Regions from separate parts of the Streptomyces bottropensis ATCC 25435 genome, predicted to be linked through region 1. Evidence: predicted binding sites of a transcription regulator. Region 1 holds the regulator's gene; each other region holds the start of a gene.
What was found. Region 1 encodes HrcA, which represses chaperone genes, less so after heat shock. Its sites were predicted from a motif close to TTNGCACTCNGNNNNNCNGAGTGCNAA; they were not measured.
Positions count from the first base shown of each region.

Region 2: the regulator HrcA is predicted to act here: its motif matches at 5,414-5,440, upstream of groL (chaperonin GroEL).
Region 3: the regulator HrcA is predicted to act here: its motif matches at 7,047-7,073, upstream of groES (co-chaperone GroES).

Region 1 is NZ_KB911581.1:7,350,949-7,360,210, reverse strand. Features, by position in the region: gene hemW (radical SAM family heme chaperone HemW) at 1-654, shown strand, start outside; gene STRBO_RS0132640 (Uma2 family endonuclease) at 755-1,333, shown strand; gene STRBO_RS0132635 (DUF3097 domain-containing protein) at 1,302-2,126, opposite strand; gene STRBO_RS0132630 (MBL fold metallo-hydrolase) at 2,169-2,909, opposite strand; gene hrcA (heat-inducible transcriptional repressor HrcA) at 3,184-4,200, shown strand; gene dnaJ (molecular chaperone DnaJ) at 4,201-5,334, shown strand; gene STRBO_RS0132615 (nitronate monooxygenase) at 5,530-6,639, shown strand; gene STRBO_RS0132610 (16S rRNA (uracil(1498)-N(3))-methyltransferase) at 6,636-7,376, shown strand; gene STRBO_RS0132605 (VOC family protein) at 7,420-7,812, shown strand; gene STRBO_RS0132600 (hypothetical protein) at 7,994-8,458, shown strand; gene STRBO_RS0132595 (S41 family peptidase) at 8,544-9,262, shown strand, end outside.
Region 2 is NZ_KB911581.1:8,476,439-8,485,700, reverse strand. Features, by position in the region: gene STRBO_RS0137545 (alpha,alpha-trehalose-phosphate synthase (UDP-forming)) at 1-1,342, opposite strand, end outside; gene STRBO_RS0137540 (glucosyl-3-phosphoglycerate synthase) at 1,565-2,509, opposite strand; SAM riboswitch class I at 2,641-2,787, shown strand; gene thrC (threonine synthase) at 2,805-4,097, shown strand; gene STRBO_RS0137530 (MoaD/ThiS family protein) at 4,218-4,493, shown strand; gene STRBO_RS0137525 (cold-shock protein) at 4,956-5,162, shown strand; gene groL (chaperonin GroEL) at 5,603-7,231, shown strand; gene STRBO_RS0137515 (NADH:flavin oxidoreductase) at 7,477-8,598, shown strand; gene STRBO_RS0137510 (hypothetical protein) at 8,639-9,262, opposite strand, start outside.
Region 3 is NZ_KB911581.1:1,086,418-1,095,679, reverse strand. Features, by position in the region: gene STRBO_RS0105050 (response regulator transcription factor) at 1-555, opposite strand, end outside; gene STRBO_RS0105045 (WhiB family transcriptional regulator) at 948-1,283, shown strand; gene STRBO_RS0105040 (LysR family transcriptional regulator) at 1,355-2,257, opposite strand; gene STRBO_RS0105035 (MOSC domain-containing protein) at 2,339-3,004, shown strand; gene STRBO_RS0105030 (SDR family NAD(P)-dependent oxidoreductase) at 3,139-3,912, shown strand; gene STRBO_RS0105025 (ester cyclase) at 4,034-4,741, shown strand; gene groL (chaperonin GroEL) at 4,858-6,483, opposite strand; gene groES (co-chaperone GroES) at 6,595-6,903, opposite strand; gene STRBO_RS0105010 (polysaccharide deacetylase family protein) at 7,107-8,063, opposite strand; gene STRBO_RS0105005 (polysaccharide deacetylase family protein) at 8,381-9,262, opposite strand, start outside.

The DNA.
Region 1 (9,262 bases):
CTCGATCTGATCTACGGCACACCGGGGGAGTCCGACGACGACTGGCGGGCCTCCCTGGACGCCGCGCTCGGGGCCGGACCGGATCACGTCTCGGCGTACGCGCTGATCGTGGAGGAGGGCACGCAGCTCGCGCGCCGCATCCGCCGGGGCGAGGTGCCGATGACCGACGACGACGTCCACGCCGACCGTTACCTCATCGCCGAGGAGATGCTCATCGCCGCCGGGTTCGACTGGTACGAGGTCTCCAACTGGGCCACCTCCGAGGCCGGACGCTGCCTGCACAACGAGCTGTACTGGCGCGGCGCCGACTGGTGGGGCGCGGGGCCGGGCGCCCACAGCCACGTCGGCGGCGTGCGCTGGTGGAACGTCAAGCACCCCGGCGCGTACGCGGGCGCGCTGGCGGCGGGGAAGTCGCCGGGCGCCGGGCGTGAGCTGTTGGCGGACGAGGACCGCCGTGTCGAGCGCATCCTGCTGGAGCTGCGGCTGCGGGAGGGGTGCCCGTTGTCGCTGCTGCGGGAGGAAGGCCTGGCGGCGGCCGGGCGGGCACTGGCTGACGGGCTGCTGGAGGCCGGGCCGTACGGGGAGGGGCGCGCGGTGCTCACCCTGCGGGGGCGGCTGCTGGCGGACGCGGTGGTGCGGGACCTGGTGGACTGATCACTCGGGCGAGCGAATCGGTGCGGAACGCCGGTTCGGTACCTAACCTGGTTCGTAGGCTGCCGCTAAAAGTACGCGGCGGATGTGGAGGGCCACGGAGATGACCGCTGTGGACGAGCGTGGAATGACCAAGTACTTCGAGGAGCTTGAGCCTCCCGAGGGCGTCAAGGTCGAGCTCCTCCGGGGGGAAATCGTTATGATGGCTGCTCCCGATCTGGTGCATAACCGGATCGTGACGGACGTGCAGGACCAGATCCCGCGTAAGCGCTGGGAACGGCTCCAGACGACGGATGTCGACATCACCGGCGAAGCCAGCGAGCCCATTCCGGACCTGCTCGTGCTGGAACGCGGCGTGGCTCCGGCCTCGGGAAATCTGGTTCCCTCTCAGTTGGCCACTTTGGTGGTCGAGGTGGTCTCGAAAACGAGTGTCGACCGGGACTACGGCGTCAAGCGATCCATCTACGCGGCAGGCAAGATTCCCGCTTATCTGATCGTCGACCCCATTGTGGCGCACTGCGTTCTCTTGACCGACCCGGTAGGAGAGGGGGACCAAGCGGACTACCGTGGACAGTGGATCACCAAGTTCGGTGATCCGGTGGTGCTCGAATCGCTCGACCTGAAGCTGGACACGAGCGAGTTCGGGACGGTCACCGGGGTGAGGCTTCACCGGCTGCCGTGACGAAGTCGATCAACTCCTCCACCCGCCCCAGCAACTCCGGCTCCAGATCCCTGTAGGAGTCGACCCGAGCCAGAATGGCCTGCCACACCGCCCCCGTGTTCTCCGCGGGCCACCCCAGCGCCCGGCACACCCCCGTCTTCCAGTCCTGCCCGCGCGGTACGCGCGGCCACGCCGCGATGCCCACCGACGACGGCTTCACCGCCTCCCAGACGTCGATGTACGGGTGGCCGACGACGAGCGCGTGCTCGCTGGTGACCGACGCCGCGATCCGGGACTCCTTGCTGCCGGGGACCAGATGGTCGACCAGGACCCCGAGACGGGCGTCCGGGCCCGGCGCGAAGTCCGCGACGATCGCGGGCAGGTCGTCCACGCCTTCCAGGTACTCCACGACCACGCCCTCGATGCGCAGGTCGTCGCCCCAGACCTTCTCGACCAGCTCGGCGTCGTGGCGGCCCTCCACGTAGATGCGCCCGGCGCGGGCCACGCGCGCGCGGGCGCCCGGGACGGCCACCGAACCCGAGGCGGTGCGGGAGGGACGGGCCGGGGCCGTCGACGAGGGACGCACCAGCGTCACCACCCGGCCCTCCAGCAGGAAGCCCCGGGGCTCCAGCGGGAACACGCGGTGCTTGCCGAAGCGGTCCTCCAGGGTCACCGTGCCCGCCTCGCAGCGGACGACCGCGCCGCAGAAGCCGGTGCCGGGCTCCTCGACGACCAGACCGGGGTCGGCCGGGACCTCGGGAGCCGGGGCGGGCTTCTTCCAGGGAGGGGTCAGATCGGGCGAGTACTGGCGCATTCGAGTGACGATAGGAGAAGCCGCACCCGGATGCCCGCGCCCTCAGCCCGACACGCCGAAACGGCGGGCCAGCGCGTCCCGCTGGGCCCGGACGAACGCCGCGTCCACCACCGCCCCGTGGCCGGGCACGTACAGCGCGTCCTCGCCGCCGAGGTCCAGCAGCCGGTCCAGGGCGGCCGGCCAGCGGGCGGGGATCGCGTCGGGGCCCGCCTGGGGTTCGCCGGACTCCTCCACCAGGTCCCCGCAGAACACGACCTCGCGTGAGCCGTCCGCGGTGCCCGGCACCAGGACCGCGAGGTCGTGGCCCGTGTGCCCCGGCCCCACGTTCGCCAGCAGGACCCGCAGGTCACCGCCCAGGTCGAGGGTCCATTCGCCGGACACGTGATGGCGGGGCGTCACGAGGAGGTCGGCCGCCTCCGTGGCGTCCGCCGGGGGGAGGCCGTGGTGCACGGCGTCCGTGCGGAGGGTCTCGCGGTCGCGGTCCAGGACGCCGTCGACCCCCACCGCGCCGAAGACCTCCACCCCGGCGAACGCGGCCGCTCCGAAGACATGGTCGAAATGCGGATGGGTGAGCGCGAGATGTGTCACACGGGCGCCACCGAGCAGCCGACCCGCCTCGGTGCGCAACCGCGCGCCCTCCCGCAGGCTCGAACCCGCGTCGATCAGCAGGGCCGCACCGTTGCCGACCACCAGCCCGGCCGTGCAGTCCCAGCCGGGCAGGCGGCACCGTCCGACCCGGGGTGTCAATTCCTGCCACCCGCACTCTTCCCAAGTCACCGTCATGCGCCGACGCTAGCCGTAGCTCCCCGAGGCGCACCGCGGCTCCCCGCCGCTTTTCGGCCGCCGGAGGGGGCCGGTCGTCGCGTACCCGGCGGTAGGACGAGGTCCGGCGGGCGCCCGACATCGTCGGACAGGTCGGTACACGTCGGCACGACATGGCTGGACCGGCCTTGCCGGGGGCGTACCCCACCGCCGTACACTGGGCGGGGAGTGTTGGCACTCGCCCGGGGTGAGTGCCAAGGGGAAGCCACAGGAGAGCGAGCTGGAGGTGTGCGCGGTGCTCAGTGAACGCAGGCTGCAGGTGCTGCGCGCCATCGTCCAGGACTACGTGGGCACCGAGGAGCCGGTCGGTTCCAAGGCGCTCACGGAGCGGCACAACCTGGGCGTCTCCCCGGCGACCGTCCGCAACGACATGGCGGCGCTGGAGGACGAGGGCTTCATCGCCCAGCCCCACACCAGCGCGGGCCGCATCCCCACCGACAAGGGGTACCGGCTCTTCGTCGACAAGCTGGCCGGCGTCAAACCGATGACCCCGCCCGAGCGGCGCGCCATCCAGAACTTCCTGGACGGCGCCGTCGACCTCGACGACGTGGTGGCGCGGACCGTACGGCTGCTCGCGCAGCTCACGCGGCAGGTCGCCGTCGTGCAGTATCCGTCGCTCACACGGTCGACGGTGCGGCACGTGGAGCTGCTGTCGCTGGCCCCCGCCCGGCTGATGCTCGTGCTGATCACGGACACGGGACGGGTGGAACAGCGGCTGGTCGACTGCCCGGCGCCGTTCGGAGAAACGTCACTCGCGGATCTGCGGGCCCGGCTCAACAGCAAGGTCGCGGGCCGCCGGTTCACCGACGTGCCGAGGCTGGTCGAGGACCTGCCCGAGGCGTTCGACGTCGAGGACCGGGGCACGGTCACGACGGTGCTCTCCACCCTGCTGGAGGCACTCGTCGAGGAGAGCGAGGAGCGGCTGATGATCGGCGGAACCGCCAATCTCACCCGCTTCGGACATGACTTCCCCCTCACCATCCGGCCCGTTCTGGAAGCCTTGGAGGAGCAGGTCGTCCTCCTCAAGTTGCTTGGCGAGGCCGGGGATTCGGGCATGACCGTACGCATCGGTCATGAGAACGCGTATGAGGGACTCAACTCCACGTCCGTCGTCTCCGTCGGCTACGGTTCGGGCGGCGAGGCAGTAGCGAAACTGGGCGTGGTCGGACCTACGCGCATGGACTATCCGGGAACGATGGGAGCGGTACGAGCGGTGGCACGGTACGTCGGACAGATCCTGGCGGAGTCTTAAGTGGCCACGGACTTTTACGCCGTGCTCGGCGTGCGCCGCGATGCGTCCCAGGACGAGATCAAGAAGGCGTTCCGGAGGCTCGCGCGCGAGCTGCACCCGGACGTCAATCCCGATCCGAAGACACAGGAGCGGTTCAAGGAGATCAACGCCGCCTACGAGGTGTTGTCGGACCCGCAGAAGAAGCAGGTCTACGACCTCGGCGGCGACCCCCTGTCCCAGGCGGGCGGCGGCGCGGGCGGCTTCGGCGCCGGCGGCTTCGGGAACTTCTCGGACATCATGGACGCCTTCTTCGGTACGGCGTCGCAGCGGGGTCCCCGCTCGCGCACGCGCCGGGGACAGGACGCGATGATCCGGCTGGAGATCGACCTCGACGAGGCGGCCTTCGGCACGACGAAGGACATCCAGGTCGACACCGCCATCGTCTGCACGACGTGCAGCGGCGAGGGCGCGGCCCCGGGCACGACCGCCCAGACCTGTGACATGTGCCGGGGCCGTGGTGAGGTCTCGCAGGTCACGCGGTCCTTCCTCGGCCAGGTCATGACCTCCCGGCCCTGCCCGCAGTGCCAGGGGTTCGGCACGATCGTCCCCAACCCGTGCCCCGAGTGCGCGGGCGACGGACGGGTGCGGTCGCGGCGGACGCTCACGGTCAAGATCCCGGCCGGTGTGGACAACGGCACGCGGATCCAGCTCGCCGGTGAGGGCGAGGTCGGGCCCGGCGGCGGTCCCGCCGGTGATCTCTACGTCGAGATCCACGAGCTGCCGCACTCGACGTTCCAGCGGCGCGGAGACGATCTGCACTGCACGGTGACGATCCCGATGACGGCGGCGTCGCTCGGCACGAAGGTGCCGCTGGAGACGCTGGACGGTCTGGAGGAGGTCGACATCCGGCCCGGGACCCAGTCCGGGCAGTCGATCCCGTTGCACGGCCGGGGTGTCACGCATCTGCGGGGCGGCGGCCGGGGCGATCTCATCGTCCACGTCGAGGTGCAGACGCCGACGAAGCTGGATCCCGAGCAGGAGGCGCTGCTGCGGCAGCTCGCGGTGCTTCGTGGTGAGGAGCGGCCCACGGGGCAGTTCCAGCCCGGGCAGCAGGGGCTGTTCTCCCGGCTGAAGGACGCGTTCAACGGGCGTTAGCCGTGCGGGTGCGGGTGCGGGTGCGTATGCGGATGCGTTGTCGGGTGCGGGTGCGTGGGGCTTCTCGCGAGGTTCCCCGCCCCCCTGAGGACCAGGCCCGCGGCGAACCGCGCGACCAGCCCCCACCCGCCCGCACCCGAACACACGACCGCCCCCGATTCGGCGATGTCCACAGGACAGTGGCACCATGCCGTCATGTCCTCCGCGCTGACCGATCTCGTCCCGCTGCCGATCGTGCAGGCCCCCATGGCGGGCGGCGTGTCCGTGCCGCGGCTGGCCGCCGCCGTGTCCGAGGCGGGCGGGCTGGGGTTCCTCGCCGCCGGGTACAAGACGGCCGACGGGATGTACCAGGAGGTCAAGGCGCTCCGGGCCCTGACCTCGCGCCCCTTCGGCGTGAACCTGTTCATGCCACAGCCGGAGTACGCCGAGCCGGCCGCCGTCGACGTCTACGCGGAGCAGCTGGCCGGTGAGGCCACCTGGTACGACGCCGAGCTGGGCGACCCGGACAGCGGACGCGACGACGGCTACGAGGCCAAGCTGGCCGTGCTGCTCGACAACCCCGTCCCGGTGGTGTCGTTCCACTTCGGCTGTCCGACCCCGCAGGTCGTGGAGTCCCTCGCCCGCAAGGGCACGCTCACCCTCGTCACCGCGACCTCGGCGGAGGAGGCCCAGGCCGTGGAGCGGTCCGGGGCCCACGCCGTGATCGTGCAGGGCGTCGAGGCCGGCGGCCACCAGGGCACGCACCGGGACGACCCCGAGCGGGACTGCGCCGGCATCGGTCTGCTCGCCCTGGTCGCACAGGTCCGCGAGGCCGTGGCCCTGCCGATCGTCGCGGCCGGCGGCATCATGCGCGGTGGTCAGATCGCCGCCCTCCTCACGGCGGGCGTGAGCGCGGCCCAGCTCGGCACGGCCTTCCTCGCCACCCCCGAGTCCGGCGCGCACACCGTGCACAAGCTGGCCCTGACCGACCCCCTCTTCGTCCGCACCGAGCTGACGCGTGCCTTCTCCGGCCGCCCGGCCCGCGGCCTGCTCAACCGCTTCCTGCGCGAGCACGGCCCGTACGCGCCCGTCGCCTACCCGGAGGTCCACCACCTCACCTCGCCGCTGCGCAAGGCCGCCGCCAAGGCCGGCGACGCCCAGGGCATGGCGCTGTGGGCCGGGCAGGGGCACCGGATGGCCCGGGACCTGCCGGCCGGGGAACTGGTCGGGGTGCTGGCCGCCGAGATCGCCGCCGCGCAGGCCGAGCAGGCCGCCGCGCGGGTCGGCGGGACGGGCGGGGCCCGAGGCGGGAGCGAGGGCCGATGACCGCTCCGGTGTTCGTGGTGGACGGGTTCGACGGCCTGGGACCGGAGATCGTGGTCGACGGCCCCGAAGGGCGGCACGCCGTCTCGGTGAAGCGGCTGCAGCCCGGTGAGGACGTCGTCCTCACCGACGGGCGGGGCCGGTGGCTGAACGGCGTGGTGAAGGCCGCCGAGGGCAAGGACCGGCTGGTCGTCATGGACACGGGGGGCCTGGTCGAGGAGCTTCCCGCGCAGCCCCGTCTCACCGTCGTCCAGGCGCTGCCCAAGGGCGACCGGGGCGAACTGGCCGTGGAGACCATGACCGAGGTCGGCATCGACGCGATCGTGCCCTGGGCCGCCTCCCGCTGCATCACCCAGTGGCGGGGCGAGCGGGGGCTGAAGGCGCTCGCCAAGTGGCGGGCCACCGCGCGGGAGGCGGGCAAGCAGTCCCGCCGGACGCGCTTCCCCGAGGTCGCGGACGCGGCCACGAGCAAGCAGGTCGCGGCACTGCTGGCGAACGCCGACTTCGCCGCCGTCCTGCACGAGAGCGGCGACGAGACACTGGCCACGGCCGAGCTGCCGACGGCCGGGGAGATCGTGCTCGTCGTGGGGCCCGAGGGGGGCGTGTCGCCGGAGGAGCTGGCGCTCTTCGGCGAGGCGGGCGCGGGGGCGTACCGACTCGGGCCCAGTGTGCTGCGCACGTCGACCGCCGGGACGGCGGCCGGGGCGCTGCTGCTGGGCAGAACCGGACGCTGGTCCTGACCGCCCCGGTCCGGGCCCCGTCCCCACAACCCCTGGGAGCATCGTGGAACTCGCCCAAGTAAGGCTGCTCGTCTCCGACTTCGCCGCGTGCTATCGCTTCTACGCCGATGTCCTCGGGCTGAAGCCGCAGTCCGGGGCGGCCGAGGGGCCGTACGAGAAGTTCAGTCCGGCGATCGGGTCCGCGGGGATCGCCCTGCAGGACCGGGCGATGATGGCGGAGGTCCTCGGGGAGCTGGCCGACGCGGCGAACGGGCACCGGTCGCTGGTCGTCCTGCGGGTCGACGACCTCGACGCGTACTGCGAGCAGATCACCGAACGCGGTGCACAGCTCCTGCACGGGCCCGCACTCATGACCGACCGGATGCGCGTGGCCCATCTCAAGGACCCCGAGGGGAACTTGGTGGAGCTGCAGGAATGGCTGCTGATGCGCGGCTGAGGCGCCCGCGCGCCCGCCCAACCCCGGTTCACCCTTCCCGGCGGCATGACCGCACGCGGTCTTCCGTGACGCGGCGGGCGGTGGCAGGCTGCCGTGCATGCGGGTATGGAGGCGTGTCAGGTCGCACCGGACCGGCGGGCGCCGGCTCCTGCTGGGAGCCGGGCTCGGACTCGGCGCTGTCATGAGCCTGGTGGCCTGCGAGGGCGGCGGGCTCAACACCGGCGCGGTCGCGTTCACGACGGACCAGCTGGCCACCAAGGAGCTGGAGCGGGAGGGCCTCGACGTCCGGTGGCTCACCTGCACGGCCTCGTACGACGGCGACGCGGGAAAGAAGTCCGGGTCGCCGTCCGCGTCCGTCGCCACCGTCGCGAACGTCGACTGCACGGGCGAGGACGGGGAAGGCCGGGACATCAGCCTCACCGGGAAGGTGACGAAGGAGGTCAACGGCAGGTGCGTACGCGGGGACCTGACCGCGAAGGTCGGCGGCAAGGAGTGGTTCCACGTCGAGGGGCTCGGCAACTGCGACGCCCCCGCCCCGAGCAACGGGCCGCGGGATCCCGACCGGCCGGGACCGACCGTGACGGTCACCGTCACCCAGACCATCTGGTGCCAGAAGGACCCGGCGTGTGTGCCCGAGGGCAAGTGAGGCCCCGCGCGAGGGACCTGGTCCCTCGCGAGGGACATGATCCAAACCCCTCCCAATCAGTCCGAACGCTGCTTACAGTGACCGGGTGACTCAGCTCGCGTATTTCCGGTATCCGCACCTGCACGGCGACCTGGTCGCCTTCACCGCCGAGGACGACGTGTGGGTCGCGCCTCTGGACGGCGGCCGTGCCTGGCGGGTCAGCGCGGACAACGTGCCCGTGAACCATCCCCGGATCTCCCCGGACGGCACCACCGTCGCGTGGACCTCCACGCGGGACGGCGCGCCCGAGGTGCATGTCGCGCCCGTCGACGGCGGTTCGGCCAAGCGCCTGACGTACTGGGGCAGTTGGCGCACCCAGGTACGCGGCTGGACGCCCGAGGGCCGGGTCCTCGCGCTCAGCACCCACGGACAGGCCAGCCTCCGGCGCAGCTGGGCCCGCGCCGTCCCGCTCGACGGCGGCCCGGCCACCACTCTCCCGTACGGGCCGGTCGGTGATGTCGCCCACGGCCCCGCGACCGTGCTGCTGTCCGCGCCGATGGGCCGCGAGGCCGCCTGGTGGAAGCGGTACCGGGGCGGCACGGCGGGCAAGCTGTGGATCGACCGCGCGACCGAGGAAGGCGAGGGCGCCGGGGAATTCGCGCGGCTGCACGCCGACTTGGACGGAAACATCGAGTACCCGCTGTGGGTGGGTGACCGGATCGCCTTCCTCTCCGACCACGAGGGCGTCGGGGCGCTGTACTCCTCCCTCGCGGACGGCTCGGACCTGCGCCGCCACACCCCGCTCGACGGCTTCTACGCCCGGCA
Region 2 (9,262 bases), 1.1 Mb from region 1:
GCCGCTTGCCCCGCTCCGCCCGCTCGGCCGCCGGCAGGTTCAACGCCTCGTCCAGCGCGGCCGCCGTACCCACCACGTCGTACGGGTTCACCACCACGGCGTCGTCCCCCAGCTCCTCGTACGCCCCGGCCTCCCGCGACAGCACCAGCACGCACCCCTCCTCGGAGATCACCGGCACCTCCTTGGCGACGAGGTTCATGCCGTCGCGGATGGGGTTCACCAGGGCCACGTCCGCGAGACGGTACGCGGCGAGGGAGCGTGCGAAGTCGTCCTTGAGGTGGAGGAGGACCGGGGTCCAGTCCGGTGTCCCGTACCGCTCGTTGATGTCGTCCGCGACCCGCTGGACCTCGGCCATGTAGTCCCGGTACACCGCGAGGTCCTGCCGCGACGGGTACGCGAAGGCGACGTGCACGACGCGCTCGCGCCAGGTCGGCCGGTCGTCGAGGAGCTGCCGGTAGGCGTGCAGGCCGCGCACGATGTTCTTCGACAGCTCGGTGCGGTCGACGCGGACGATCGTGCGGCGCGGGGTGCCGTCGGGGGCCGTGCCGATCTGCTCCCGCAGCGTGACGATGCGTTCGTCGACGTCCGCCTGGTGGGCACGGGTCCGCAGGAAGTCGGCGTCGGCGCCCAGGCCGTGCACGCCGATCCTCGTGCCGGACGCGGCGTCGGGGCCGAGGACGGCGTGACAGCACGCGGTGAACGCGTCCGCCCACCGCCGGGTGAGGAACGCGGCGCGGTCGGCGCCGAGGATGCCGTCGAGCACCTGCGCGGCGATGTCGTCGGGGAGCATCCGGAAGTAGTCGACGGGCGCCCACGGGGTGTGCGAGAAGTGGCCGATGCGCAGGTCGGGGCGGAGTTCGCGCAGCATGCGGGGGACCAGGACCAGGTGGTAGTCCTGCACCAGGACGGCCGCGCCCTCCGCCGCCTCGTCGGCGAGCGCCTCGGCGAAGGCGCGGTTGTACGTCTCGTACGCCGCCCACTGCCGCCGGAACTCCGCGTCGAAGGCCGGTTCCAGCGGGGTCTGGTAGAGCATGTGGTGCACGAACCACAGCGTGGAGTTGGCGACGCCGTTGTACGCGTCGTGGTGCACGTCGGCGGGGATGTCGAGCATGCGCACGCCCGGTTCGGCGATGCCGCGTCGTACGGCCTCGCGGTCGCCGTCGCCCAGGGCGGAGCACACCCAGACGGCGCCGGAGGACGGGTCGATCGCGGAGAGGCCCGAGACGAGACCGCCGCCGCCGCGCTTCGCGCCGAGCGTGTCGGTCCTCTCGTCCAGCGTGTAGGTGACGGGTCCCCGGTTGGACGCGACGAGTACGTGGGCCGGGCCGTGCGTTGATGCCATAAGGCTCAACCTAGCCCGGGGGTTCGGCGGTCAAACGTGCGGTTCGGCCGTATACAGGAGTGCCTCGGGGGGTGGGGGGTGCGGGTGCGTCGGCGGGTGCGGGTCCGGTGGGGCTTCTCGCGCAGTTCCCCGCGCCCCTAACAGCCCAGCCCCTGCTTTTCAGGGGCGCGGGGAACTGCGCGACCGGCCCCCGGCACCCGACACCCCCGGCCCCGAAAAAAATTACGCCGCCTTCCGCTCCGCGTACTCCGCGATCTCCACCATCGGCTGCCGTTCCTCCAGGTCCACCGAGTACGTCCGCGGCTCGAACCCCTCCCGTCCGCGCTCGAACTGCGTCAGGACGGGACGTATCAGGTGGCCGCGGGCCAGTCGGAGCTGGGCCGTGCGGTAGATCGCCGCGGACATGCGGCCCAGCGCCTGCCCGTCCTGGTGGCGGTGTTTGCGGACGCCCACGTCGACCTGGGACAGGGCGTCGAGGCCGACCAGGTGCAGCGCGTCGACCAGCATGCCCAGCTCCACGCCGTAGCCGACGGGGAACGGGAGCCGTTCCAGGAGGGAGCGGCGGGCCGCGTACTCGCCGCCGAGGGGCTGGACGAAGCCGGCCAGCTGGGGCCAGTGCATGTTGAGCAGGGGACGGGCCATGAGTTCCGTCACACGGCCGCCCTGGCCGGCGGCGGAGCCCAGGGGGCGGTCGTACATCGCCTTGACGAGGTCGACACCGGGGTCCGTCAGCAGCGGGCCGACGATCCCGGAGACGAAGTCGGACGAGAACTCCCTGAGGTCCGCGTCGATGAAGCAGACGATGTCACCGCTCGTGACGAGCAGGGAGCGCCACAGGACCTCGCCCTTGCCGGGCACGGTCGGGACGCGGGGCAGTATGTCGTCGCGGTGGACGACCCGCGCGCCGGCCGCCGCCGCGACCTGCGACGTCCGGTCGGTGGAGCCGGAGTCGACGACCACGATCTCGTCGACGAGCGGGACCTGCCGCATGAGGTCGTGGCGGATGATCGCGACGATGTCGCCGACGGTCTCCTCCTCGTTCAGCGCGGGCAGGACCACGCTGACCGACTGGCCGCAGGCGCGTTTGGCGGCCATGATCCTGTGGAGCGGGCGGTCGGCCATGGACCAGGAGCGGGTACTCAGCCAGCGCTCGACTTCCTTCAGCACAGTGCGCGGCTCCTCTGCGTTCATCTCGCGGTTCGGACGGCTCTCTCAACTGTCCTGGCCTTCGGTTACAGTCTTGGACAACGCTGGTGACCATCGCATGTCGGTGCCCGTCGGCGTATACAACCAAATACCGCTCATCCAGAGGGGCAGAGGGATACGGCCCGATGAAGCCCCGGCAACCCTCCAGCCGGTCTGACCACGTTGTCGTGGTGAGGCTCCCGGCTCGGGAAGGTGCCAAATCCGTCTCACGGCGAAGTGCGTCGTGAGGAAGATGAGGAGAAAGGGCCTCGCCTCCATGGCTGCGCAGACTGTTGCAAGCACCATCGATTCCACCTCCACAGTAGACCTCGGGCCCGCCGCCGCCCTGAGCTGTCGGGAATGCGGTCACCGGGTACCGCTCGGACCGGTCTTCGCCTGTGAGGAGTGTTTCGGGCCTCTGGAGATCGCGTACGACTACTCCGCGTACGACACGGAGGAGCTGCGGAAGACGATCGAGTCCGGCCCCGCGAACATCTGGCGGTACGCGCCCCTGCTGCCCGTCCCGGCCGACGTGGCGACCAAGCCGAACATCAACCCCGGCTGGACCCAGCTCGTCAAGGCAGACAACCTGGCCGCCGCGCTCGGCGTCGACGCCGGCAAGCTGTTCATCAAGGACGACTCCGGCAACCCGACGCACTCCTTCAAGGACCGTGTCGTCGCCCAGGCGCTGGAAGCCGCCCGTGCCTTCGGCTTCACCACCCTCTCCTGCTCCTCCACGGGCAACCTGGCCGGTGCCGTCGGCGCCGCCGCCGCCCGCGCCGGTTTCCGGTCCTGCGTGTTCATCCCGCACGACCTGGAGCAGGGCAAGGTCGTCATGGCCGCGGTCTACGGCGGCGAGCTGGTCGGCATCGAGGGCAACTACGACGACGTGAACCGCTTCTGCTCCGAGCTGATCGGCGACCCGGCCGGCGAGGGCTGGGGCTTCGTGAACGTCAACCTGCGGCCGTACTACGCGGAGGGCTCCAAGACCCTGGCGTACGAGATCTGCGAGCAGCTCGGCTGGAAGCTGCCGGACCAGCTGGTCGTGCCGATCGCCTCCGGATCGCAGCTCACGAAGATCGACAAGGGCCTCCAGGAGCTGATCAAGCTCGGCCTCGTCGAGGACAAGCCGTACAAGATCTACGGTGCGCAGGCCGAGGGGTGCTCGCCGGTGTCGGTGGCCTACAAGGCGGGCCACGACGTAGTGCGGCCGCAGAAGCCGAACACCATCGCCAAGTCGCTCGCGATCGGCAACCCGGCGGACGGTCCCTACGTGCTCGACATCGCGCGGCGGACCGGCGGGGCCGTGGAGGACGTGACGGACGAGCAGATCGTCGAGGCGATCAAGCTGCTGGCGCGGACCGAGGGGATCTTCGCGGAGACCGCCGGCGGGGTGACCGTCGGCGTCACGAAGAAGCTGATCGAGGACGGCGTCCTCGACCCGACGCTGACCACGGTCGTGCTCAACACCGGTGACGGTCTCAAGACGCTGGACGCGGTGGCCGGGACCGGCCTGACCGCGACCATCCGGCCCAGCCTCGATGCGTTCCGAGACGCCGGTCTCGCGTAAGGGCCGGTAGTCGTTCGTCCGCGGGTCCGTGGGGGCTGGTCGGGCCCACGCGGCGGCAGCCGCATAACCGGTACAGCCCCGCGCCCCCAACTCTTCTGCACCGACCGGAGGTCACAAGTCATGAGCGTCAACGTCCGCATCCCCACCATCCTTCGCACCTATACCGGTGGGCAGGCCGAGGTCCAGGCCGAGGGGGCCAACCTCGCCGAGGTGATCGCCGACCTGGAGAAGAACCACAACGGGATCGCCGCCCGGGTTCTCGATGATCAGGGCAAGCTGCGGCGGTTCGTGAATGTGTACGTGAATGACGACGATGTCCGGTTCGAGCAGGGGCTGGAGACGGCGACGCCGGACGGTGCGGGCGTGTCGATCATTCCCGCGGTCGCCGGTGGCTGACCGCCGGTCCGTACCCGCCGGTAGTAACCGTCGGTAACTTTGATTACCGAGAGTTCATCGAATTGCCCCCTCCGCGAGAGAAGCGGAGGGGGCAATTCTCTATGGTTGAGCACTGTAGAGTTGGGGAACCCGGTCCGATCACCGTAGTGATTCCTTGCCGGATGCATATGTGATTCCGCCGCACGCCCTATATGAAGTAGCCAAAGTGTGCAGGCCTTTTGTGTATTTCGCTCCTTTTGTGGGGCCCGACTTGCCCTGAATTCAGGCGAATTGTTCGTACATTCCCGACCGGTCGTGTCCAGAATTCTCGTCCGATTGACCTGTTGCAGAGGGCAGTTGGACAGATACATTCGGCCGCGGTCGACGCGTTCCGGCGCACACCCCCAACCGTTGGGGGGTGAGGTCTGACCCGGATCCGCGAAGTGTGGATCTGTGCAAGGGCCAGTAATAGGGGAGTTAGGCATGGCTCAGGGCACCGTCAAGTGGTTCAACGCGGAGAAGGGGTACGGCTTCATCGCGGTCGACGGTGGTGCGGATGTATTCGTCCACTACAGCGCGATTCAGATGGACGGCTACCGCACCCTGGAAGAGGGCCAGCGGGTCGAGTTCGAGATCTCGCAGGGTCAGAAGGGGCCGCAGGCGGACATGGTCCGACTCGCGGCCGGCTGAAGTAACGCGCCGGGTTCAACGCAGCGACGTTCTTCGTTCTTCGTAGGAGGGCTCGCACCCCGTTTTCGGGGTGCGAGCCCTCTTGTGTGCGCGGGCGCCGACGAGTCCGGGCGGGGCCGCGCCGAGGGGCGCGCGTCGGGGGGTCGTGCACGGGGGCGCGAGGGCGCGCTCACCTGCGGATCACCGAGAGACGCCCGCGCCCGCCCGTGACCCGACCACCACCCCTCGACGGGCCCGCTTCGAGGGCGCACCTTGCACTCGGGCATGCCGAGTGCTAATCATTGGCGTTAGCACTCTGAAGGTGAGAGTGACAACGAGGACCGGGTCGGCGAGGCCCGCAAGCCGGGTGGGGCAAGGAACCACGAGGCAGGCAGGCCGTCCGTCGCGGGCGCCAGCGCGGTCCGGAGCAATCCACCCCCTGTCCGGGAGGACCACTTCACATGGCCAAGATCATCGCGTTCGACGAGGAGGCACGGCGCGGCCTCGAGCGCGGCATGAACCAGCTCGCGGACGCCGTCAAGGTGACGCTCGGCCCCAAGGGCCGCAACGTCGTCCTCGAGAAGAAGTGGGGCGCCCCCACGATCACCAACGATGGTGTTTCCATCGCCAAGGAGATCGAGCTCGAGGACCCGTACGAGAAGATCGGCGCCGAGCTGGTCAAGGAAGTCGCGAAGAAGACGGACGACGTAGCCGGTGACGGCACGACGACCGCGACCGTCCTGGCCCAGGCCCTGGTGCGCGAGGGTCTGCGCAACGTGGCCGCCGGCGCCAACCCGATGGCCCTCAAGCGCGGCATCGAGAAGGCCGTCGAGGCCGTCTCCGGCGCCCTGCTGGAGCAGGCGAAGGATGTCGAGACCAAGGAGCAGATCGCTTCCACGGCCTCCATCTCCGCCGCCGACACCCAGATCGGCGAGCTCATCGCCGAGGCGATGGACAAGGTCGGCAAGGAAGGCGTCATCACCGTCGAGGAGTCCCAGACCTTCGGTCTGGAGCTGGAGCTCACCGAGGGTATGCGCTTCGACAAGGGCTACATCTCGGCGTACTTCGCCACCGACATGGAGCGTATGGAGGCCGTCCTCGACGACCCGTACATCCTGATCGCGAACTCCAAGATCGCGAACGTCAAGGACCTGCTCCCGCTCCTGGAGAAGGTCATGCAGTCGGGCAAGCCGCTGCTGATCATCGCCGAGGACGTCGAGGGCGAGGCCCTGTCGACCCTGGTCGTCAACAAGATCCGCGGCACCTTCAAGTCCGTCGCCGTCAAGGCCCCGGGCTTCGGTGACCGCCGCAAGGCGATGCTGAACGACATCGCCATCCTCACCGGTGGCGAGGTCATCTCCGAGGAGGTCGGTCTCAAGCTCGAGAACACCTCCATCGACCTCCTGGGCCGTGCCCGCAAGGTCGTCATCACCAAGGACGAGACCACCATCGTCGACGGGTCCGGCTCCTCGGAGCAGGTCCAGGGCCGGGTCAACCAGATCCGCGCCGAGATCGAGAACAGCGACTCGGACTACGACCGCGAGAAGCTCCAGGAGCGCCTGGCGAAGCTCGCGGGCGGCGTGGCCGTCATCAAGGCCGGTGCCGCGACCGAGGTCGAGCTCAAGGAGCGCAAGCACCGCATCGAGGACGCCGTTCGCAACGCGAAGGCGGCCGTCGAGGAGGGCATCGTCGCCGGTGGTGGCGTGGCCCTGCTCCAGGCCACCTCGGTCTTCGAGAAGCTGGACCTGGAGGGTGACGAGCTGACCGGCGCCAACGCCGTGAAGCTCGCCCTGGAGGCCCCGCTCAAGCAGATCGCCGTCAACGGCGGCCTTGAGGGCGGTGTCATCGTCGAGAAGGTGCGCAACCTGCCCGTCGGCCACGGCCTGAACGCCGCGACCGGTGAGTACGTCGACATGATCGCCGAGGGCATCATCGACCCGGCGAAGGTCACGCGCTCCGCGCTGCAGAACGCGGCCTCCATCGCCGCGCTGTTCCTCACCACCGAGGCCGTCATCGCCGACAAGCCGGAGAAGGCCGGTGCCGGCGCCGGCGCCGGTGGCGGCATGCCGGGCGGTGACATGGACTTCTGATCGACCCCGGTCGATCACCGTCCTGCGGTACCGAGGGCGGCACTCCCTGGAAACGGGGGGTGCCGCCCTCGGGCGTGTCCGGGGTCACATCGGACGGGGGTGCGGCGACGGAATGCGGTGGCGGGCGGGGCGGTTGTGCGGAGTGACTATATGCATGCGCATGTAGTGCAGTGTCCATGCCACCTTCGAATCACCCGCGCCACCCGCGCCACCCATGTCGTCCGAACGTCCCGAGGAGTCCCCACGTGACCACCGCCTCCACCTCCCGTGCCGCCGAGGTCCTGTCCCGGCCCGTCACGATCAACGGCCTGACCGTCCCGAACCGGATCGTCATGGCGCCCATGACGCGGACGTTCTCGCCCGGTGGTGTGCCGGGGGCGGACGTGGCCGCGTACTACGGGCGGCGGGCGACCGCGGGGGTCGGGCTGATCGTGACCGAGGGGACCTACGTCGGGCACGAGACGGCCGGGGACGTGGACAACGTGCCGAGGTTCGCCGGTGAGGAGCAGCTCGCGGGGTGGGCGAAGGTCGCGGAGGCGGTGCATGCCGGGGGCGGCACGATCGTCCCGCAGCTGTGGCACATCGGGGCCGTCCGGCAGCAGGGACAGCTCTTCCCCGAGGCGCCGGTCCTCGGCCCGTCCGGTCTGCGGGTCGACGGCACCGAGGCCGAGGGCGGCCGGGCCATGACGCAGGCCGACATCGACGAGGTCATCGAGGCCTTCGCCAGGTCCGCAGCCGAGGCCGAGCGCATCGGCATGGACGGCGTCGAGCTGCACGGCGCCCACGGCTACCTGATCGACCAGTTCCTCTGGGAGCGCACCAACCGTCGTACGGACGCCTACGGCGGTGACCTCGTCGCCCGGACGAAGTTCGCGGCGGCGGTCGTGGCGGCCGTGCGGGACTCCGTGTCCGCCGACTTCCCCGTCATCTTCCGCTACTCGCAGTGGAAGCAGGACGGGTACGACGCCCGCCTCGCCCAGACGCCCGAGGAGCTGGAGGCGCTGCTGAACCCGCTCGTCGCGGCCGGCGTCGACGCCTTCCACGCGTCCACGCGCCGTTACTGGCAGGCGGAGTTCGACGGTTCCGAGCTGAACCTCGCGGGCTGGACGAAGAAGCTCACCGGCAAGCCCACCATCACGGTCGGCTCGGTCGGCCTGGACGGCGAGTTCCTCACCGCGTTCGCCGGCGAGAGTGCGCCGTCGAAGGGTATCGACGACCTGCTGAACAGCCTGGAGGCCGACGAGTTCGATCTCGTCGCCGTGGGCCGGGCGCTGCTCCAGGACCCGGAGTGGGCCGCGAAGGTCCTCGACGGCCGCTTCGACGAACTGAAGGCGTTCCAGCCGTCGGCGCTGACGTCGCTCAGCTGAGGCGCGCCGGGGCCTTCGGCAGGCGTAGTCAGAGAGGCGCTCATACCGGGGTCCCTTCCTGACGCTCCTGTCGTCGCTGGTCCATCGCCGCGCGGATCTCCGCCGCGCGGGCCTGGACGGTTGATGAGGTCAGGAGTGCCTGGGGGTGGAGGGGCGGAGGGCGTTCGCCCCGGCATGTGGCGCAGACGCCGCCCGGGAGGGCTTCCGGGCGGCCCGGGGCGCGGCAGTGGGCGCATTCCAGCATGCGGAGAGGCGGCCGGGAGGGGTGTGGTTCCGGGGCCCGTTCCGGCTCCCATGGCGGCTGCGGCTCCGGCTCCGGCTCCGGTTCCGGCTCCGGTGGGAGTTTGTCGCGAAGGCGGGTGCGGATGAGGGCCGCCGGGCTGTGGACCGGGACGGGGAGGCCGGCGGTGAGGGCCCGGTGGATGTGCTCCTCGGTGGCGCCGCGCTCGAACCACGGTGCCAGCAGCGGGGCCAGGGCCACGCAGTCGGCCTGCGAGAGGGACAGGGCCGGAACCGTACGGCCGAGGGCGGCGAGCAGGATGTGGGCGCGGGAGCGGGTGGGACGGGCCCGTTCCGGCTCCTCCTCGGGTACGTCACCCCGGGTGAACCTCGCCCACCAGAGGTCGTCGCGCGCGGTACGCGAGAACCACGTTCGGGTGATCCA
Region 3 (9,262 bases), 6.3 Mb from region 1:
GCCGAGCTTCTTGAACAGGCGCCGGGCGTGGGTCTTGACGGTGTCCTCGGAGAGGAACAGCTCACGGCCGATCTCGGCGTTGGAGCGGCCGTGACTCATGCCCTCCAGCACCTGGATCTCACGCGCGGTGAGCGTGGGCGCGGCGCCCATCTCGGCGGAGCGCAGCCGACGCGGGGCGAGCCGCCAGGTCGGGTCGGCGAGGGCCTGCGTCACCGTGGCGCGCAGCTCGGCGCGGGAGGCATCCTTGTGCAGATAGCCCCGCGCCCCGGCGGCGACCGCGAGGGCCACGCCGTCCAGGTCCTCGGCGACGGTGAGCATGATGATGCGCGCCCCGGGGTCGGCGGACAGCAGCCGCCGTACGGTCTCGACGCCGCCCAGTCCGGGCATGCGTACGTCCATCAGAATCAGATCCGAGCGGTCGGCCCCCCAGCGGCGGAGGACTTCCTCGCCGTTGGCCGCCGTGGTCACGCGCTCGACGCCGGGCACAGTGGCCACCGCGCGGCGCAGCGCCTCTCGGGCGAGCGGGGAGTCGTCGCAGACGAGGACGGATGTCATGGCCGCCCTCCGCAGCTGATGCGCGTCACCTTGAGCCTCCAGGCTGGTACGAAATCGTCACCTGTGCGGTCGACACTCACGAGCGGACACGAACGCCTGCCCGAGCGCTTGTTCCTTCAACCGCCTCCGCCCGTCTCAACGACGGTCACTCGAAAGAGTTACGGGATGGCCGGCTACCTTCGGCACTCTACGTGAGGGCGCGCACACGGTGCAGACATGCACAACGGACCCTCAATGTTTCATCACAACGCATGCCCCATTCAGCCGTTTTTCTTCCCATTTCTTGGTGTCTGAGGCTAGATTCGCAATGAGTCATATTTTCATCTCCTTAGATAGTCGATGTACGGTCATGGGCAACATCTCCGCCCATAACGGCAACAAGGGGACACGTAATGGCAGATTTCTCCCGCCTTCCCGGACCGAACGCTGATCTGTGGGACTGGCAGCTCCTCGCGGCATGCCGCGGGGTCGACAGCTCACTCTTCTTCCACCCCGAAGGAGAACGCGGTGCGGCACGGAGTGCTCGTGAGAACTCGGCCAAGGAGGTCTGCATGCGATGCCCCGTCCGCGCCCAGTGCGCGGCCCACGCCCTCGCGGTGCGCGAGCCGTACGGCGTGTGGGGCGGGCTGACCGAGGACGAGCGCGAGGAACTCATGGGCAGGGCGCGCCACCGGCTGGTGACGGCGTCCGCGTCGGCGCCGGGGGGCGACACCGCCTCGGACGACTGAAGGAACGTTTCTCTAGGATCTCGACGGCCGTGGGACCGTCCGGCGCCACCGTCCGGCGCCACCGCGCGGCCTCAGCGCGCGGCCGCCCCGGCCAGCCGGTCCAGCGTCGCCGCGACCGTGGGCACCTGGGCCAGGTCCGGCAGGGTGAGTGCCACGATCTCCCGTCGCACCACCGGCTCGACCGACACCATCCGCACACCCTTGGGGCGCACGGACTCGATGGCCAGCTCCGGCAGGACGGCGACCCCGAGGCCCGCGCCCACCAGGCCGACCACCGCCGGGTAGTCGTCGGTCGCGAAATCGATGCGGGGCGTGAAACCCGCGCTCTCACAGACCCGCACCAGTTGTCCCCGGCAGCGCGGGCAGCCGGCGATCCAGGCCTCCCCGGCGAGTTCCCCGATGCCGATGGACCGCGTACGGGCCAGCCGGTGTCCCTGCGGTACGAGTCCCACGAGCCGGTCCGTGAGCAGGGGCCGGACGACCAGGTCGGCCCACTCCCCCTCCTCCGCGCCCGGCGCGCCCTCGTAGCGGAAGGCGAGCGCGATGTCGCAGTCGCCCTCGCGGAGCATCTCGACCGAGCGCGGCGGTTCCGCCTCCTCCAGGGAGACCCGGGTGCCGGGGTGGGCGGCGCGCAGAGCGGCCAGGGCCGTGGGGACGAGGGTGGAGCTGCCGCTGGGGAAGGAGACCAGGCGGACCCGGCCGGCGCGCAGTCCGGCGATGGCCGCGACCTCCTCCTCGGCCGCCGTGAGCCCGGCGAGGATGCCGGCCGCGTGCCGCACCAGGGCCTCGCCCGCCTGGGTCAGCCGTGTCTCGCGGCCGCTGCGCACGAGCAGCGGTGTGCCGACGGAGGATTCGAGCGCCTTCATCTGCTGGCTGACGGCGGGCTGGGTGCAGCCGAGTTCGCGTCCGGCGGCCGAGAAGGAGCCGGTGGCGGCGACGGCGCGCAGAACACGGAGATGACGGGCCTCGATCACGGGAGTGAGCATAAGGGGAGCTTGGGCGAGGTGCCGAATATTGCGTCGACGCTTTGATGTCCCTCCGCCTACCGTGCCCGTATGAAGCTTCTGTCACTGAATGTGGGGCGTCCCAAGGCCGTCGACGTCCCGGAGGAGTCGAAGCGCGTCACGGGCATCGACAAGCGGCCGGTGGACGGGCCGGTGCGGGTGGCGGCGCCCGGGCCGAAGGGGGTCGGCGCCAGCGGCGTGGCCGGGGACGCGGTGTGCAACACCGAGCATCACGGCGGCGACGACCAGGCCGTGTACGCGTTCGCCCGCGAGGACCTGGACGGCTGGGAGCGCGAACTGGGCCGCACCCTGCCGAGCGGAGTCTTCGGCGAGAACCTCACCACCGAGGGGCTCGACGTCTCCGGCGCCCTCGTCGGCGAACGCTGGCGGATCGGTCCCGAGCTGGTCCTGGAGGTCACGTGCGGCCGTGTCCCCTGCCTCAACTTCCAGCGGCACCTGGGCGAGCGGGGGTGGGTCAAGCGCTTCACCCGGCAGGGCGCGCCCGGCGCGTATCTCCGGGTGATCGAGCCCGGCGAGATCCGGGCGGGGGACCCCATCGAGATCGTCCACCGGCCCGCCCACGACGTCACCGTGAACCTCGCCTTCCGGGCCACGATGGGCGAACGCGAGCTGCTGCCGCGGCTGTTGGCGGCGGGCGAGGCGCTGCATCCCGAGCTGCTGGAGATGGCGCGCGAGCACGTGGCGAGGCAGGGGTGACGGGCCGGTGGGCGGTGCGGTGTCCGTGAAGGCGTCCGGCCGGTGCGGGTGTTCCGCGTGACAGCGGCGCGTACGCCGCCGAACGGGGGGTGGAGCGAACGGACCCGCACAGTTCCGGTCACTACGCTTGCGCCATGACAACGGCTCTGATTACGGGATCGACCGCGGGGATCGGTGCCGCGTTCGCGCGGCGCCTGGCGGCGGACGGGCACAACCTGGTGCTGGTGGCGCGTGACACCAAGCGGCTGCGGGAACAGGCGACCGAACTGCACGACCGGCACGGCATCGAGGCGGAGGTGCTGACGGCGGACCTCGCGACGGACGACGACATCGAGACGGTGGCGCGGCGGCTGTCGGACCGCAAGAACCCGGTCGACCTGCTGATCAACAACGCCGGCTTCGGCAACAAGGGCCGCTATCTCGACGTCTCCATGGCCGACGAGCTGAGAATGCTGAAGGTCCACTGCGAGGCGGTCCTGCGTCTCACCTCGGCGGCCGGCGAGGCCATGCGCGAGCGGGGCCGGGGTGGCGTGGTGAACGTGGCGTCGGTCGCCGCGTTCGTGCCGCGGGGCACGTACGGGGCGTCGAAGGCGTGGGTCGTGCAGTTCACGCAGGGCGCGGCGAAGGACCTGGCCGGCACCGGGGTCCGGCTGATGGCCCTGTGCCCCGGCTTCGTGCGCACGGAGTTCCACGACCGGGCCGGCATGGGCACCGACAGCATTCCGTCCTGGATGTGGCTGGACGCCGACAAGCTGGTCACCGCCGCCCTCGCCGATCTGTCCCGGGGCCGGACCGTCTCCATCCCCGACCCGCGCTACAAGGTCCTGATGGGTGTGGTGAAGGTGGTGCCGCGGGGGCTGCTGGGCGGGATCAGCTCGAAGACGGGGCGGAAGTACGGGCCGCAGTAGCGCAGGACGGCTCCGGGCCGCGGTGGCGGCGGGCCTCGGCGGCGTCCGGGGGTGAGAGACGGCGGGTGCCGGGGGACAATGGAGCTGTTCACCCGGACGCAGGGGGGCCGGAGGCGGTCTCATGACATTCGTGCAGCTCATCGACTGCAGGACCAGCCGGTTCGACGAGATGAACCGGCTGATGGACACATGGGTCGAGCAGACCAAGGGCAAGCGGACGGCGACGCACAGCGTGATCGGGAAGGATCGGTCGGACGGGTCGCACTTCGTGGAGATCGTGGAGTTCCCGTCGTACGAGGAGGCGATGCGGAACTCCGGGCTGCCGGAGACGGAGCGGATCTTCCAGGAGATGGTGGCGCTGTGCGAGGAGATGCCCACGTTCACGGATCTGGACGTGGTGCGTGACGAGCAGCTGTACGCGGAGACGGCCCGGCGGTTCCTCTCGGCCATCGCCGCCGAGGGCGAACTGCCGCCGCTCGACGGTCTGCTCGTCGAGGACTACCACGACCATGTTCCCTCGGAGGAGCCGGACGCCATCGGGATGGACGCGTTCCGGCGGACCGTCGAGGAGTGGCGGCGCGGGTTCGACTTCGCGTTCACCGTGGAGGACCAGATCGCCCAGGGCGACCGGGTGTGCACACGGTGGACCTGGAACGCGACCCACAAGGGGGACTTCCTCGGGATCCCGGCCAGCGGCAGGGCGGTGCGGATGACGGGGACGATCGTGCACCGGTGCGCTTCCGACGGGAAGATCAGCGAGGGGTGGTGGGAGTACGACCGGCTCGGGCTGATGGGGCAGTTGGGCGCGCTCGACGACCTGGAGAAGTAGGCGCGGCGACCTGAGCGGACGGAGCGGAACGGGCTGCGACGCGGTGAGGCCCGGCACCCCCTCGCGCGGGGGTGCCGGGCCTCATCTGTGGCGGTGGCCCGCCGACGTGGCTGACGTCAGTGGGAGTGGCCGTGGCCGCCGTGGCCCGCGTCGGCCGGCTCCTCTTCCTTCTTCTCGACGACCAGGGTCTCGGTCGTCAGGAGGAGGGAGGCGATGGAGGCGGCGTTCTCCAGGGCGGAGCGGGTGACCTTGACCGGGTCGATGACGCCCTGCTTGACCAGGTCGCCGTACTCGCCGGTGGCGGCGTTGAAGCCCTGGCCCTTGTCCAGCTCGGCGACCTTGGAGGTGATGACGTAGCCCTCCAGGCCGGCGTTCTCCGCGATCCAGCGCAGCGGCTCGACGGCGGCCTTGCGGACGACGGCGACACCGGTGGCCTCGTCGCCGGTCTTGCCGAGGTTGCCCTCCAGCACCTTCACGGCGTGGACGAGCGCGGAGCCACCACCGGAGACGATGCCCTCCTCGACCGCGGCGCGGGTCGCGGAGATGGCGTCCTCCAGACGGTGCTTCTTCTCCTTCAGCTCCACCTCGGTGGCGGCGCCGACCTTGATCACGCACACGCCGCCGGCCAGCTTCGCGAGGCGCTCCTGGAGCTTCTCGCGGTCCCAGTCGGAGTCGGTGTTCTCGATCTCGGCCTTGATCTGGGCGATGCGGCCCTGCACGGCGCCGGAGTCACCGGCACCGTCGACGATCGTGGTGTCGTCCTTGGTGACGGTGACGCGGCGGGCGGAGCCGAGCACGTCCAGGCCGACCTGGTCGAGCTTGAGGCCGACCTCCTCGGAGATGACCTCGGCGCCGGTCAGCGTGGCCATGTCCTGCAGCATCGCCTTGCGACGGTCGCCGAAGCCGGGGGCCTTGACGGCGACCGCGTTGAAGGTGCCGCGGATCTTGTTCACGACCAGGGTCGACAGGGCCTCGCCCTCGACGTCCTCGGCGATGATCAGCAGCGGGCGCGAGGCGTTGGACTGGATGACCTTCTCCAGCAGGGGCAGCAGGTCGGCGATGGCGCCGATCTTGCCCTGGTGGATGAGGATGTACGGGTCGTCGAGGACGGCCTCCATACGCTCCTGGTCGGTGACGAAGTACGGGGAGAGGTAGCCCTTGTCGAAGGCCATGCCCTCGGTGAAGTCCAGCTCCAGACCGAAGGTGTTGGACTCCTCGACGGTGATGACACCGTCCTTGCCGACCTTGTCCATCGCCTCGGCGATGAGCTCGCCGACCTGGCTGTCCTGGGCGGACAGACCGGCGACGGCGGCGATGTCGGACTTCTCGTCGATCGGTCGGGCGGTCGCGAGGAGTTCCTCGGACACGGCCTTGACCGCGGCGTCGATGCCCTTCTTCAGGGAGGCCGGGGAGGCACCCGCGGCGACGTTGCGCAGGCCCTCGCGGACGAGCGCCTGGGCCAGCACGGTGGCGGTGGTCGTACCGTCGCCCGCTACGTCGTTGGTCTTGGTCGCCACCTCCTTCACCAGCTGGACGCCGAGGTTCTCGTACGGGTCCTCGACCTCGACCTCGCGGGCGATGGTCACACCGTCGTTGGTGATGGTGGGGGCGCCGAACTTCTTGTCGATGACGACGTTGCGGCCCTTGGGGCCGATCGTCACCTTGACCGTGTCGGCAAGCTTGTTGACGCCGCGCTCGAGGGCGCGACGGGCGTCCTCGTCGAACTTCAGGATCTTCGCCATGGGAGCGGTTCAGCCCTCTCGGAAAACGTGGGTGAAACGAACTGCGCCCCGGGCGCCCGGCTGATTATGGTCGGGGGGCCAGGGGCGCAGCTCAGAAAAACGATGGGTGAATTACTTCTCGATGATCGCGAGCACGTCGCGAGCCGAGAGGACGAGGTACTCCTCGCCGTTGTACTTCACCTCGGTGCCGCCGTACTTGCTGTACAGCACGATGTCGCCGGTCTTGACGTCGAGCGGCAGGCGCTCGCCGTTCTCGAAGCGGCCCGGGCCCACGGCCAGGACGACGCCCTCCTGGGGCTTCTCCTTGGCCGTGTCCGGGATGACCAGGCCAGAGGCCGTGGTCTGCTCGGCGTCGAGCGGCTGGACCACAATGCGGTCCTCGAGCGGCTTGATGGCAACCTTGGAGCTGGTGGTCGTCACGATCCGACCTCCCCCTTCGGAGATTACGGGGTTAACTGTCTGAGGTGGCGACCAGGTGGATCCGTCGTCGCGGGTGCCGGACCTGCCCGTCGCTAGTTGGCACTCTCCAGGGGGGAGTGCCAGACCTGAGACTATGACCGCGATTAGCACTCGGTCAAGCGGACTGCTAATCGAGTGGGTCGCGGCGGGTCGGCGAGGGTGCCTCAGAGGTAGTCCTCCAGACGTCCGACCGTCAGGCCCTGGGCCTGGATCCGGCGCAGCAGCCGTGCCGTCATCTCCGTGAGGGTGGCGCCCCGGAGCTGGTCCGGGCCCCGGAACTGGGCCAGGACGATGTCGCCCGGGCGCAGGCGGTCGCCGACGGCGTAGCGGAGGTCGTTGATCTGCATGGACGCCCGCCACAGGACGACGGCCGCGATGCCGCAGTCGGCGGCGGCGCGGAGCGTGGTGGCGTCGTGGACGCCGTAGGGCGGCCGGAAGAGGGTCGGCCGGGCGCCGAAGCGCTGCCTGAGCTTGTGCTGCTGGCCGCAGATCTCGGCGCGCTGTCCGGCGTACGGCAGGCCGCGCAGGGCGGTGTGGTCGAGGGTGTGGTTCTGCACGGTCGCCCCGACGGCCCGCAGCCGCGCGAAGTGGCCGTATCCCGGCCCCACGACACTGTCCGTCAGGAACATGCTCACCGGCAGCCGCAGCTCGCGGACCATGTCGACGAACGCCGGGTCCTTCTCGGCCCCGTCGTCGTAGGTCAGGAAGACCACCTTGTCCCGGGTCGGCACCCGGTCGACGACGGGCGGCAGCCCCGGGCCCGCCGCGCGGAGCCGGGAAGGCCGGTCGGGACGCGCGGGCGGCGGAGCGAGGGGGGCGGTGAGGCCCCAGCGGCGGTACGGGGGCGTCTGCCCGGGAGCGTGGGAGGCGGCCGGGATGCGGGGCGACGCGCCGTCCGCGCGGGGGCGGGGAGGGGCCGGGACCGGGGCACGGCCGTCCGGGGACGCGGTGGCCGAGGCCGGTGTCCGGACGGCCGCCGGGGCGGAGGGCGGGCTCGTCCCCCGCGTCGGCAGGCGGCCGTTCGCCGTCGCTTCGGCTCCGGGCCCCTCGTCACGGGCCGCGGGGTCGACGGGACGGGCCGCGCATCCGGCGAGGAGCAGGGCGGCGAGGGCCAGGAGCACGGAGAGGGCGGCCAGGGCGCGGGCGACCGGCGCACGGGGTGCCGCCGCGCACGCCGGTAGGGCCCCGCGCGCTCGCCCCTCCCGGCGTGCCTCCCGCGCCGCACGCGTCCGGCGCCCTCCCTGCCCCGCGAGGACCCCCGAGGTCTCACCGCCGGCGCCCCCTCCCGCCGCGCCCCCGCTCCACGCCGGTCGCGCCACCCGCGCCCCGCGATTCCCCCGCCCCACACGGTTCTCCGAGGCATCACGCGCGGCCTCCCCTCCCGCCGCGCCCCCGCTCCACGCCCGGCGCCCTCCCCTCCGATGCCGTCCGGCGCCCCTCACAGGTAGTCCTCCAGCCTCGCAACCGCGTAGCCCTCGGCGGTGACCAGGTTCAGGAAGCGGCGCATCATGTCGGGCATGGTGCCGTTCCAGTCGGACCTGCCCCGGAAGTGGGTGAGGACGATGTCGCCGGGGCGGAGCTCGCGGTCCGCTTCGCGGTAGTCCCAGCGGTCGACGAAGACCTCCTCGTTCCAGAGGGGGACGGCCTCGATGCCGCAGGACCCGGCGGCGCGGAGGGTGTCCCGGTCGTAGCTGCCGTACGGCGGCCGGAACAGCGTGGGCCGCTTGCCGTACCGCTTCTCGATCACGTCCTGTATGCCGCAGATCTCGCGCTTCTGGGCGGCGTAGGAGAGGGCGGGCAGGTGGCGGTGGTGGAGGGTGTGGTTGTCGAGGGCGACGCCCCGGTCCCGCATCCGCGCGAAGTAGCCGTAGTCCTCCTTGATCAGGTAGTCGCTGAGGAAGGCGGTGTACGGGATGCGCAGTTCGCTCGTCATCCGCAGGAACTCGGGGTCCTTCTCGGCGCCGTCGTCGATCGTGAGGAAGAGAACCTTGTCGCGGGTGGGGACGGTCGTGAGGACCGGGGGGAGACCGTCCTCCTCGTGGCCGTCGACCTCGAACCCCTCGCGCGTCCTGAGCACCGGCTTGCGGACCGGGGGCGCCGGCGCGAGCAGGGGGACCTCGGCCAGTCCCCAGCGTTTCGCGGCGGCGACCCGCGCGGCGTGCGCCCGGCGCAGCTTCCCGGCGTACGCGTCGAGGGCACGGGCGCCCGGCGCCTCGAAGGGCCGCTGCCCGCGCTCCTGGCCATGGGCGGGCCCCGCGGTGTCCCACCACCCGGCCGGGTCCCCCTCCGGACCCTCCTGCGAGCCACCCCCGGCGCACCC